Regions from separate parts of the Actinoplanes derwentensis genome, predicted to be linked through region 2. Evidence: predicted binding sites of a transcription regulator. Region 2 holds the regulator's gene; the other holds the start of a gene.

Region 1 (6,680 bases), 4.2 Mb from region 2:
ACTTCCCGCTGACCAGCCAGCCGCCGCCGACGGTCGCCACCGTACGCAGTTCGTCGATCAGGGCGGTCTTGCCGACCCCGGGCGCGCCGCTGACCAGCACACCGCGGGCCCGGCCGACGAGGCATTCGTCGAACGCCGTGTGCAGGGCCGCGATCTCGGTCTCCCGGCCGACCAGCCGGGACGGCGGGGCGATCCGCTGCGGGAAGTCCCGCTCGCCCAAAGGAAAGGCGGAGAGGTCACCGTCGCGGATGCGGCGCAGGTCGTGCAATACACCGTCGGCGCTCTGGTACCGCTGGTCGGGTTCCTTGGCGAGCAGCCGCATGACGACGTCGGCGAGCACCGCAGGGACCGCGGGTTCGACCTGGTCCGGGCGGGCCGGGACGCGGGCCAGGTGGTCGTGCAGGAGTTCGAGCGGGTCCCGGTCCGCCGAGCCGAACGGTGGCCGGCCGGTGAGCAGCTCGTACATCGTGGTGCCGAGGCCGTAGAGGTCGGCGCGCTGGTCGACCAGCCGCCCGGTCCGGCCGGTCTGTTCCGGCGCCAGGTAGGGCAGGGTGCCGGCGATCTCGTTCTCGTGGACGAAGCCCGGCTGTTCCTGGGCGAATGTGCTGGCGATGTCGAAATCGATCAGGACGGGACGGCCGGACCGGTCGATCAGGATGTTGTCCGGGTTGATGTCCTTGTGGACGACTCCGCGCCGGTGCACCTCGGCGACGATCTCGATGAGCTGGGTCATCAGGGTGATCGCCGGTTCGACGGCGAGCGGCATCGGCCGGGCCCGGAGGGTGACGCCGCCGACGTCCACCATCGCGACGGTGTCCACGCCGACCGGTTCGTCGGTCGTCTGGGACACCCCGGCCACGCCGGCGAGGCGTTCCAGTAGTGCCTTCTCCTGGGCCGCCCGGCGGGCCGCGCCCGGACCGGAGAGCACCTTGCGGATCGTGGTGGTCCGGTCGTCGTTCCACCGGCGTTGCACCGAGGTACGTGCCGTCCGGTACAGCTCGTCGGTGGTCGCTGCCTGCACAGCAGGAGCGTAACCAGGCCGGACCGGCCACGCGGGTGTTCCCGGAGGTAACCGTGATCGGCCCGGCCGCTGTCATTCGCGCCCGCCGATCGCGTCGACCGGAGCGGGCCGCATCGCGAACCGGGTGGCCATCGTGATGGCGCCCCAGGACAGCGCGACGGTGAGCGCCACGATCGCGATCAACCCGAGGATCGAGATGCTGGGTACGGCTGACCTGGTCAGTCCGAGGCTGATGCCGACCAGTGGCGGAATCGTCGCCAGCAGCCCGAACAGCAGTGCCGCGAAGACCACCAGCCGGGCCTCGCCGTTCATCATCGCGCGGACCTGGTCCCGGCTGGCACCGATGAGCTGGAGCATCGCGAACTCGCGGACCCGCGCCGCCGTCGACATCACCAGGGTGTTCACCACCGCGATGGCGATGTAGCCCAGCAGCACGGTCTGGAACAGCAGGTTGAGCGCCCAGTCCCCGGAATTGCCGGACCCGGGCGCGGTCAGGAACGCCTCCCGGTCGCCGACCTCGACCGTGGGATAGCCCTTGACCACTTCCCGCAGCGCCCCGGCCAGGTCCTCCGAGTCGGTGCCGGCCGCGGCTCTGATCAGCACCGCGGTGTCGACCCGGGCGGTGGTGTGCGCGACCACGACGTCGTTGGGCAGAGTGACGTCCCCGAAACCCAGCCCGTTCTCGTAGAGTGCCACCACCCGGGGCCGGGTCACCGTCCCGTCGCCGAGCCGGAGTTCGACGGCCTCGCCCAGCCGGGCCCGCACGGTCTCCGCGGCGACCCGGCTGAGCGCTACCGTCTCGCCCTGCAGTTGCGCGGTGTCGCCGTCGAGCACTCCCAGGTCCATGGTCTCGGACAGCCGGTCCGGGGCGACGCCCTGGGCGTCGAAGACCTGGGTCGCGGTGCTGTCCTCGGACGGGAACGTCACCAGCACCCGCATCCGCGCGACCGGCGTCACCACGGTCACTCCGGGCACGCCCCGCACCGCGTCCACGATCTGCGGGGACACTCCGGCTCCGGACGACGCGGTCAGGACGTGGTCGGCCCGCAGTCCGGCGGCCAGCTGATCGTCGGCCGCCGCCAGTCCGGTGGACGCGCCGAAGACCTGGACCGCGGCCAGGGTCACCCCCATCGCCAGCGGTGTGGTGGCCGTGCTGAGCCGTCGCGAGCCGGCTCGTGAGTTGGCCTGGGCCAGGAAGCCGTGGGCCGTGGAACTCCGGTTCAGGAACGGGCCGGCCAGCCGGATGACCACGGTGAGCAGCACCGGGCCGAGGCATCCGACGGCCACGACGAACAGCAGCACCGCGCTGCCGGCGGTGTCGGCGGCCGAGTCGCCGGGCGACGCCACCTCGCCGAGGGTCAGCAGCAGTCCGAGCGGGATGAGCAGGACGCCGATGGCCAGTCGGACCCGGCCGAGCTTCTTCGGTTCGACGGTGGCGTCGCCGAGTGCCTCCACCGGGCTGACCTTCGCCACCCGGCGGGCCACCAGCCAGCCGCCGAGGCGGGCGCTGAGCATGCACAGCACCAGGGAGATGAGCAGCGGCCACAGCCCCACCTCCATCTCGAAGTCGGCGGGCATCGCGCCGGCGAGGATGAAGACACCGCGCATCAGGAACGCGAGGGCGATGCCGGGGATCGCGCCGACCAGCACCCCGGCCAGCGCCACCAGGGTCATCTCGGCGCCGATCATCCCGTGGATCTGTGCGGGTGTGGCACCGATGGCGCGCAGCAGGGCCAGTTCGCGGCGGCGCTGCTGCACCGACAGGGCGAGGGTGCTGGCCACCACGAACACCACGAACAGCACCATGGTGCCGCCGAACGACGCCGCCGTCTCGACGACCAGGCTGCGGGCGTCACCGACGTCCAGGAACTCGACGTCGCCGCGTTCCGCGCCGGTGTGCGGGACCAGGCCGGGTACCGCGGCCTTGATGCGCCCGGCCAGTTCCACCGGGTCGGCACCGGCGGCGGCGAGCACACCGATGGCGTCCACCCGGTCCGGGCGGCCGGACAGCGCGACGGCCTGCTCGTCGCTGAGGAACACCGCGGACTGCCGGTCCAGCCCACCGCCCGGCGCGGTGGCGATGCCGACCACGCGGTACGCCGCGGGCAGGGAACCGGCCACCAGCTGCACGGTCGCGTCGAGCGGCACGCCGGCACGCTCGGCGAGGCCCGCGTCGAGGACGACCTCGCCCGGTCCGGCCGGTGCCCGGCCCTCCCGCAGCGGGAACGGCCCGAGCACCGTGGCGGACCAGCCGTGCCCGAGCAGCGGGAAGCCGTCCGGGCCGGTCACCGTGTCACCGTCCGGGGTCACCATGCTGACCTCGACGTCGACGTCCGGGACGGCGGCCTGGACACCGGGCACGGCGGCGACCGCGGCCACCCGGTCGGCGGGCAGCGTGACCCGCTCGCTGTACCGGACCTCGGCGGACTCGTCCAGCCAGAAGGACTGTTCGGCGCTGAGGACGACGGCCGCGCCGGAGTAGCGCTCCGGCGTGACACCGGTGCCGAGCCCGGACAGCAGCAGGATCCCGCAAGCGGTGATGACCGCCGAACCGGCGGCGATCGCGACGAAGGAACCGGCGAAGCCGCCCCATCGTCCCTTGATCGTGCTCCATGCCAGGGTCAGGTCCTTGATCGACGGGATCACCAGGCGGACCAGCCGCCGCAGACGGCGGATCACCACTCGCCCAGGTGGGTCATCCGCGCCGCGACCTGCTCCGGGGTGGGTTTCGGCAGCTCACCGGCGAGGCGGCCGTCGGCCAGGAAGACCACCGAGTCGGCGAACGACGCGGCGACCGGGTCGTGGGTGACCATCAGCACCGTCTGTCCCATCGTGTCGACGATGTGCCTCAGCAGTTCCAGAACCTGCTTGCTGGACCGGGAGTCCAGCGCACCGGTCGGTTCGTCGGCGACCACCACGTCGGGGTGGGTGATCAGGGCCCGGGCGACGGCGACCCGCTGCTGCTGACCGCCGGACAACTCGCTGGGCCGCCGTTTGAGATGGTCACCGAGCCCGACCGCGGTGAGCACCTCATGCAGGAAGGCCCGGTCGGTCTTACGGTCGGCCAGGCGCAGCGGCAGCGTGACATTCTCCTCGACGGTCAGCGCGCTCAGCAGGTTGTAGGCCTGGAAGATGAAGCCGATCCGCTGGCGCCGGACCTCGGTGAGCTCGACCTCGGTGAGGCCGGAGAGCTCGATGTCGCCGAGTGAGACCGAGCCCGAGGTCGGCCGGTCCAGACCCGCCGCACAGTTGAGGAAGGTGCTCTTGCCGGAGCCGGACGGTCCCATCACCGCGGTGAAGGTGCCCCGCCGCAGTGCGATGCTGACACCGTCCAATGCGCGCACCGCACTGCCGTTCGGATCGTACACTTTGGACACTTCGGTCAACCGGATCGCGTGGGTCACGAACCATTGTCCATCGATGGGTGACTCGGTGTGACCCGCCCCACCACGGAGTGGCGTCTCTGTTCGCTGGCAGTGAACGCCGGAAGATCGGTGGAGGGTCCGTAGTTGAGCGAGGAGTACTCAACTTCCCGGAGGTAACCAGTGACCAGCAAGCGTCTCCCCGTGCTGTTCCTCGATGACATCGTCCTGCTTCCGGGCATGGTCGTTCCCGTCGTTCTCGACGAGGCCGCCCAGGCCGCCGTCGACGCGGCCCAGTCCGCGGCCGGCGGCGAGCTGCTGATCGCCCCGCGCCTGGAGGGCAGGTACGCCTCGTACGGCGTGGTGGCCGCCCTGGAGCAGGTCGGCAAGATCCGTGGCGGCTCCCCCGCGGCCGTCCTGCGCACCGGCACCCGCGCCCGCATCGGCAGCGGCGTGACCGGACCCGGCGCGGCGCTGTGGGTCGAGGCCGAGCCGGTGGAAACCCAGAAGACCACCGATCAGGTACGCGAACTCGCCGCCGAATACAAGCAACTGGTCGTGACGGTACTGCAGCGGCGTGAGGCGTGGCAGGTCATCGACTCGGTCAGCGCCATCGACGACCCCAGCGACCTGGCCGACACCGCCGGCTGGGCGCCCTACCTGTCCAGCGACCGCAAACGGGAGCTGCTGGAGACCCCGGACGTCGAGACCCGGCTGCGGCAGCTGATCGACTGGACCCGGGACTTCCTGGCCGAGTCCGAGGTCAACGAGACGATCGAGAAGGACGTCCGGGAGAACGTCGAGAAGCGCAACCGCGAGTACCTGCTGCGTGAGCAGTTGAAGGCGATCCGCAAGGAACTCGGCGAGGGCGAGGACGGCGGCACCGACGACTACCGCACCCGGGTCGAGGCCGCCGATCTGCCGGAGGCCGTCCGCGAGGCGGCGCTGCGGGAGGTCGGCAAACTGGAGCGGGCCGGTGACCAGAACCCGGAGGCCGGCTGGATCCGCACCTGGCTGGACACCGTCCTGGACCTGCCGTGGGGTGTGCGCACCACCGACAACACCGACCTGGTCGCGGCCCGCGCGGTGCTGGACGCCGACCACCACGGTCTGGACGAGGTGAAGGAACGCATCGTCGAGTACCTGGGTGTCCGGGCCCGCCGCGAGTCGCGGGGACTGGAGACGGTCGGCGGGCGCGGCTCCGGCGCGGTGGTGCTGCTGGCCGGCCCGCCCGGAGTCGGCAAGACCTCGCTCGGTGAGTCGGTCGCTCGTACGCTGGGCCGTGAGTTCGTCCGGGTCGCCCTCGGCGGAGTGCGCGACGAGGCGGAGATCCGGGGCCACCGGCGCACCTATGTGGGAGCGCTGCCCGGACGGATCGTCCGCGCGATCCGCGAGTCCGGTTCGATGAACCCGGTGGTGCTGCTCGACGAGGTGGACAAGGTCGGCAGCGACTACCGCGGCGACCCGGCGGCGGCCCTGCTGGAGGTCCTGGACCCGGCGCAGAACCACACGTTCCGCGACCACTACCTGGACATCGACCTGGACCTGTCGGACGTGCTGTTCATCGCGACCGCGAACGTCCTGGACACGATCCCGCAGGCGCTGTTCGACCGGATGGAACTGATAGCGATCGACGGTTACACCGAGAACGACAAGGTGGCCATCGCCCGGGACTTCCTGATCCCCCGGCAGCTGGAGCGGGCCGCGCTGACCACCGGCGAGGTGACCGTCACCGAAGAGGCGCTGCGGGAGATCGCCGCGAACTACACCCGAGAGGCGGGGGTACGGTCGTTCGAGCGCCTGTTGGCCAAGGCGTTCCGGAAGGTCTCGCTGCGGGAACTGCCGGCCACCGTCGACACCGTCGATCTCAAGGACCTGATCGGGCGGCCGAGGTTCACTCCCGAGTCCGGCGAACGTACCGCGGTCCCCGGCGTGGCGACCGGTCTCGCGGTGACCGGGATGGGTGGTGACGTGCTCTACATCGAGGCGTCGCTGCTGCCCGGCAACTCCGGTGGGCTGTCGGTCACCGGTCAGCTCGGCGACGTGATGAAGGAGTCGGCGCAGATCGCCCTCTCCTACGTGCGGGCCCACGCCGGCGAACTCGGCATCTCGCCGGAGCAGCTGGACCACCCGATCCACCTGCACGTGCCGGCCGGGGCGGTGCCCAAGGACGGCCCGTCGGCGGGCGTCACGATGACGACCGCGCTGGTGTCGCTGCTGCTGGGCCGCAACGTGCGGGCCGAGGTGGGGATGACCGGCGAGGTGTCGCTGACCGGCCGGGTGCTGCCGATCGGCGG
Region 2 (6,680 bases):
GCCCTGGCCGACGTGCTCGGCGCCTCGCTGATGCTGGGACAGCTCGCGGGTCTGCGCCAGCAGGCGGCGGGGCTGCTGACCGAGCAGATCGCGCTGCCCGCTGGTTCCCCGTTCGTGGGCCGGCTTCTGGGCGACACCCAGGCACGCAGCCGCACCACGTCCTCCATCGTGGCCGTGCTCCGCGAGCGGGAGGTGATCGCGTCGCCTGGGCCGGAGTTCCGGTTCGACGCGAACGACGTGGTGGTGGCGGTCGGTACCCGCCAGGGCCTGGACGGCGTCACCGCCATCCTGGCCGGCGACGACGGCTGAGTGCCGTGCAACACCACACGACGATCCTGCTCATCGAGATCGGCGCGCTCCTGTTCGGCCTCGGCATGCTCGGTCGCCTGGGCCGGCGTTTCGGCCTGTCGCCGATCCCGCTCTATCTGCTGGCCGGCCTGGCGTTCGGTCAGGGCGGCCTGATCCCGCTGTCGGCCAGCGAGGAGTTCATCGCGATCGGCGCCCAGATCGGCGTGATCCTGCTCCTGGTGATGCTGGGCCTGGAGTACTCCGCTGACGAACTGGTCGGCAACCTGCGGGCGGCGGCTCCGGCCGGTCTCATCGACATGCTGCTCAACGCCTTGCCGGGGGCCGCGTTCGCGCTGCTGCTCGGCTGGGACTGGAAAGCCGCGCTGGTGCTGGCCGGCATCACCTGGGTGTCGTCGTCCGGGGTGATCGCGAAGGTGCTCGGCGACCTGGGCCGGGTCGGTAACCGGGAGACTCCGGTGATCCTGTCGGTGCTGGTCATCGAGGACCTGGCGATGGCCTTCTACCTGCCGCTGGTAACCGCGGTGCTGGCCGGGCTCGGGCTGGCCAGTGGGCTCAGCACGCTGAGCGTCGCGGTGGTCACGGTGGTCGCGGTCCTGGTCGTGGCGATCCGGTACGGCGGTGAGATCAGCCGGTTCATCTCGGTGAAGGACCCCGAGGCGCTGCTGCTCAGTGTGCTGGGCCTGACGTTGTTCATCGCCGGGGTGGCCGGTGAGCTGAAGGTCTCCGAGGCGGTCGGCGCGTTCCTGGTCGGCATCGCGATCTCCGGGCCGGTGGCGCATCACGCCACGCAGATCCTGTCCCCGCTGCGGGACCTCTTCGCCGCGGTGTTCTTCGTCTTCTTCGGACTCTCCACCAACCCGTCCGACATGGCGAAGGTCATCCTGCCGGCCCTCGCCCTGGCCGTGCTGACCATGTCGACCAAGGTGCTGACCGGCTATCTGGCGGCCCGCCGAGCGGGGATCGCGCTGCCCGGCCGGTGGCGGACCGGGCTGGCCCTGATGCCGCGTGGCGAGTTCTCCGTGGTCATCGCGGGCATCGCGGTGGCCTACGGAGTGGACGCCCGGCTGGCTCCGCTGGCCGCAGCCTACGTGCTGATCACGGTGGTCACCGGTCCGTTGCTGGCCCGTTTGACCGACTATGCCTGGTTCAAGAAACTGTTGCGGAAACGCATAGCGGCGCAGAAACCGCTAGCAGCCCTGGAGTGACCTGTGTCTCGGCCGAAAACGCCCTAAGTTACTGTCAAGTATCTGAATGTGAAGCCTTGACACTTCCGCCGCCGCACCCCGCACGCTAACGTTGCGCGGCGACGACTCTGAGTATTGGGACGTTCGACACCATGGCCGGCGGGTTACGCCAGCCGTGACGCGAACGGTGAGTGAGGCGGCGGCGTGAGCGTGCGTGAAGCTACATTCCTCGGTTTCGGTAATCCTGTCGATCCACGGCCTGACGAGCTTCAGGCCTGGGCATACAGCCCCGACACGGTGCCGATGAACAGCATGCCGAAAGACTGGGATCTGCTGATCTCCGGCGACGTGCTCGGCCCGACCTTGTTCGAACTGGCCATGGACCGGCAGTGCCCGGCCCGCCGGTTCGCGCAGCACTGCATGTACATCTATGCCGCGGACGGGGTGCGGCAGAACGCGAGTGGGCAGCGAAAGCGCCGGCTCAAGAAGTTCGTCGAGCGTGCCGAACAGGTCGGCGACGAACCGATGCAGATCTGGGCGCACAACTGCCGGGTTCTGATGACCCGGCCGGAGCTCCTCGAGCATCACGATTGGATGGAGGGCGGCCTGGTGCGTTACCCACGCAAACTGGGCCTGTTCAACCGGCGCTGATTGCTTTACGTAACCATAGGATCACTACAAGCAGTAACGGCGGCCCTTCCGAGAGAGGGGCCGCCGTTATTCTCTATCGTTCCGGGGGTCGCCGGGGACGCCAGACGACCAGAGCCGTCGAATGGTTCTCCTGACGGACCAGATCGCGACCCGAGTACGGGTTCATCGACTCGATCCGGGCGGCCCGGTCGTACGCCGCCTGTAGTTCTTGTTCCAGTTCGGCCACCCGCTGCTGCAGATCGCCGACCAACTGCTCCAGGCCGATGATGCGTTTGATCCCGGCCAGGTTGACACCGTCATCCTGGCTGAGTTTCTGCACCTCACGGAGCAACGCCACGTCACGCTCGCTGTACCTCCGGCCGCCGCCGCCGGCCCGGCCGGGCTGAACCAGCCCGAGCCGGTCGTACTGCCGGAGGGTCTGCGGATGCATCCCGGCGAGCCGTGCGGCCACCGAGATGATCAGAACCTTCGCGTCGGAGGCCTGCTCGACCGAGATGCTGATCTCTTCATACATGTGCCACCTCCCGTGAGGGTCTAACCAGCTCGGCGCAGACGCTCGTCGAGCCGGTCCCGCGCGGGCGGCGGGGTGAGCTTGGCGAAGTTCTCCAGAGCATCCTTGGCCTCGCCGGAGACCCCGCTGGGGATCTGCACCTCGACCGTGACGATCAGGTCGCCGGCCTGGCCTTCCTTACGGAGCACGCCCTTGCCCCGGGCCCGCAGTTTCCGGCCGCTCGGCGTGCCGGGTGGCACCCGCAGCGTGACCGGACCGTCCAGGGTGGGCACTTTCAGATCGGTGCCGAGCACAGCCTCGGCGATGGTGATCGGAACGACCAGGGTGAGATCGTCGCCGTTGCGCCCGAACAGTTCGTCGGGACGGACTTTGACCTGCACGTACAGGTCGCCGGCCGCACCACCGCGGTCACCCGGCTCGCCCCGGCCGCTGAGCCGGATCCGCTGCCCGTCGGCGACACCCGCCGGGAACCGGACGTTGATCGTGCGGGTCTTGGTGACCCCGCCGGACCCACGGCACTCCGGGCACTTCTCGTCCACGATGCTGCCCGAACCCTGACAGTCCCGGCACGGCTCGGAGAAGCTGAACGACCCCTGGTTGCTGGAGATCAGGCCGGTCCCGTGGCATTTCGAGCAGGACCGGGGTGTGGTCCCCGGCTTGGCCCCGCTGCCCCGGCAGGTGTCACAGGCACCGGGTGTCCGCAGGGTCAGCGGCAGGGTGGTGCCCTGCACGGCCTGCGAGAAGTCGAGAGTCACCTCGGTCTCCACGTCACGCCCACGCTGTGGCCCACGACGAGCCGGGCCACCACCGGGCTGGCCCTGGCCGCCGGAGAAGATCGAACTGAAGATGTCGGAGAAGCCGCTGCCGCCGAACCTCCGGTCGGCACCCGCCGCTCCGGCCGCCCCGGAGAACCCGCCGAAGAGGTCCGACGGGTCGAACTGGGTGCCGCCGGGCCCCCGGGCCCCGCGCCGGAACGCGCCGGAGCCGAACAGGGAGCGCATCTCGTCGTACTCTTTGCGCTTCTTGTCGTCGGCGAGCACGTCGTACGCCTCGGAAGCGGCCTTGAACTTCTCTTCCGCTTCCTTGTTGTCCGGGTTGCGGTCGGGATGCAGATCGCGGGCGAGCTTCCGGTACGCCTTCTTGATCTCGTCGGGGGTGGCAGACCTGTTCACACCGAGCAGGGCGTAGAAGTCCTTCTCGAGCCAGTCCTTCGAGCTCATCTCAGTCCACCTCCTCGACTTGGCGACGTCCCGCCCGCCGGCGAACCGGCGAGCGGGACACGATCACTGATTTCACTCCGGGTCGGCGACCGCGACCAACGCCGCGCGGAGCATCCGCTCGCCCAGCGTGTAGCCCCGGCGCATCACCTCGACGCAGGTCGGCTCGGTGACGTCCGCGGACGTCAGGTGCGCGACCGCCTCGTGCCGGTTCGGATCGAAGGGGTCACCCTTCTCGCCGAACGCCACCAGGCCCAGCTTGCCGGTCACCGCGGTGAGCTGCTCAGCCACCGAAGCGAACGGTCCGACCAGGTCACCGTGCTCACGGGCCCGATCGATGTCGTCCAGGACCGGGAGCAGGTCGGTGAGGACCTTGCCGGTCGTCTGCTCGGCCGCCGCACCCCGGTCGCGGTCGACCCGCTTGCGGTAGTTGGCGTACTCCGCGGACACCCGCTGGAGGTCGTGGGTCCGCTCGTTGAGCTCGCCCCGCAACGTCTCCAACTCGGCGCTGACGCCGGGCTTGGGCTCCTCAGCCGGTACGGCCTCGTCGGTCTCGTCCGGAGCGCGATGCGCACCGGCCCGTTTGGCCGCCTTCAGCTCCTGCTCGTCGGCGGTGGTCTCCTCGGCCGGCTCGTCGATCTCGCCCTGGATGACTTCCCGCTCGGCCGCCTGACCGTCGATCTCGTCGTCCTTGGCAGTCACTTCTTGTCGTCCTCCACGATCTCGGCGTCGACCACGTCGTCGCCGCCGGCCGCCGGGCCGGTGGTGCCGGCGCCGGTGGTGCCGCCGGGAGCGCCACCCGCGGCGGCCTGCGAGGCCTCACCCTGCGAGTAGAGCAGCGAACCGGCCTCCTGAGAGACCTGGGACAGCCGCTCGTGGGCCGACTTGATCTTCTCGATGTCGGTGCCGCCGAGCGCACCGCGCAGCTCGCCGAGCGCTTCACCGATCTTGGTCTTGTTCTCTTCGGGGAGCTTGTCGCCGCTCTCCGCCAGGAACTTCTCGGTCTGCCACTGGAGCTGCTCGGCCAGGTTGCGCGACTCGGCGTCCTCGCGGCGCTTCTTGTCGTCGTCCGCGTGGTCCTGGGCGTCGCGCATCATCCGCTCGATGTCGTCCTTCGGCAGCGCGGAGCCGCCGGTGATCGTCATCTTCTGCTCCTTGCCGGTGCCCAGGTCCTTGGCGGACACGTGCACGATGCCGTTCGCGTCGATGTCGAAGGAGACCTCGATCTGCGGAACGCCACGCGGGGCCGGCGCGATACCACTGAGCTCGAAGGTGCCGAGCTTCTTGTTGTTCGACGCCATCTCACGCTCGCCCTGGTACACCTGGATCAGCACGGACGGCTGGTTGTCGTCAGCCGTGGTGTAGACCTCGGAGCGGTGCGCCGGGATGGTGGTGTTGCGCTCCACCAGCTTGTGCATGATGCCGCCCTTGGTCTCGATGCCCAGCGACAGCGGGGTGACATCGAGCAGCAGGACGTCCTTGACCTCGCCCTTGAGCACGCCGGCCTGGAGCGCGGCGCCGACGGCGACGACCTCGTCCGGGTTGACGCCCTTGTTCGGCTCGCGGCCGATCAGGCTGTTCACCAGATCGGTGACGGCGGGCATCCGGGTCGAACCGCCGACCAGGATGACGTGGTCGATCGAGGCGAGCTTGACGTCGGCGTCGCGGATCGCGGCCTCGAACGGGCCCTTGCAACGGTCCAGCAGGTCCTGCGTCATCCGCTGGAACTCGGCGCGGCTCAGCGACGTGTCCAGGTGCAGCGGGCCGTTCGCCCCGGCGGTGATGTACGGCAGGTTGATGCTGGTGGTGGTCGCCGCGGACAGCTCGATCTTGGCCTTCTCGGCCGCCTCGCGCAGACGCTGGAGCGCCATCTTGTCCTGGGAGAGGTCGATGCCGTGCTCGCCGCGGAAGGTCTTGACCAGGTGGTCGATGATCCGCTGGTCCCAGTCGTCGCCGCCCAGGAGGTTGTCACCGGAGGTCGACTTGACCTCGATGACACCCTCGCCGAGCTCGAGCAGCGAGACGTCGAAGGTGCCGCCACCGAGGTCGAAGACCAGGACGGTCTGCTCCTTGGTGCCCTTGTCCAGGCCGTAGGCCAGGGCGGCCGCGGTGGGCTCGTTGACGATGCGCAGGACGTTCAGCCCGGCGATCTCACCGGCCTCCTTGGTCGCGGTGCGCTGCGCGTCGTTGAAGTACGCCGGGACGGTGATGACCGCGTCGGTGATCTGCTCGCCCAGGTACGCCTCGGCGTCCCGCTTGAGCTTCATCAGCACCCGCGCGGAGATCTCCTGCGGGGTGTACTGCTTACCGTCGATGTCGATGGACCAGCCGGTGCCGATCTCCCGCTTGACCGAACGGATCGTCCGGTCCGGGTTGGTCACCGCCTGTCGCTTGGCGACCTCGCCCACCAGCACCTCGCCGTTGCGGGCGAAGGCGACGATCGACGGGGTCGTCCGTGAGCCCTCCGCATTGGCGATTACGGTGGGCTCGCCTCCTTCCAGAACGCTGACGCAGGAGTTCGTGGTGCCGAGGTCGATGCCGACCGCACGTGCCATGGTGTTCCTCGCTTCTTTACTGCTTGGGTTCACATGATTACCAAGGTTGAGTGGAACCGACTCAATGATGCCACGGTGCCACGCATCGTCAAATCCAAGTTGAGTCAGACGGGCGCAAGTCGGCGCTCGGAAGCGGCACCGGCACATACCTGTCAGGTCACGGCATTCCCGGACCCGGTTGTCCTGGATGCATAGATCGTGCACGCTTGACCCGTGACGACGAACGGAGACGCGGTCGGTCCGTCGGCCCAAT

Evidence for each region. The regulator HspR, encoded in region 2, represses chaperone genes until heat shock. The targets are predictions, from matches to a motif close to TTGAGTNNNNNNNACTCAA.
Region 1: the regulator HspR is predicted to act here: its motif matches at 4,531-4,549, upstream of lon (endopeptidase La).

The regions. Positions count from the first base shown of each region.
Region 1 is NZ_LT629758.1:3,199,243-3,205,922, forward strand. It holds gene BLU81_RS14050 (diguanylate cyclase) at 1-1,021, opposite strand, end outside; gene BLU81_RS14055 (ABC transporter permease) at 1,094-3,703, opposite strand; gene BLU81_RS14060 (ABC transporter ATP-binding protein) at 3,697-4,398, opposite strand; gene lon (endopeptidase La) at 4,624-6,680, shown strand, end outside.
Region 2 is NZ_LT629758.1:7,402,681-7,409,360, forward strand. It holds gene BLU81_RS32695 (cation:proton antiporter regulatory subunit) at 1-309, shown strand, start outside; gene BLU81_RS32700 (cation:proton antiporter) at 375-1,514, shown strand; gene BLU81_RS32705 (hypothetical protein) at 1,698-2,144, shown strand; gene BLU81_RS32710 (heat shock protein transcriptional repressor HspR) at 2,218-2,658, opposite strand; gene dnaJ (molecular chaperone DnaJ) at 2,679-3,875, opposite strand; gene grpE (nucleotide exchange factor GrpE) at 3,948-4,574, opposite strand; gene dnaK (molecular chaperone DnaK) at 4,571-6,427, opposite strand; gene BLU81_RS32730 (ABC transporter) at 6,641-6,680, shown strand, end outside.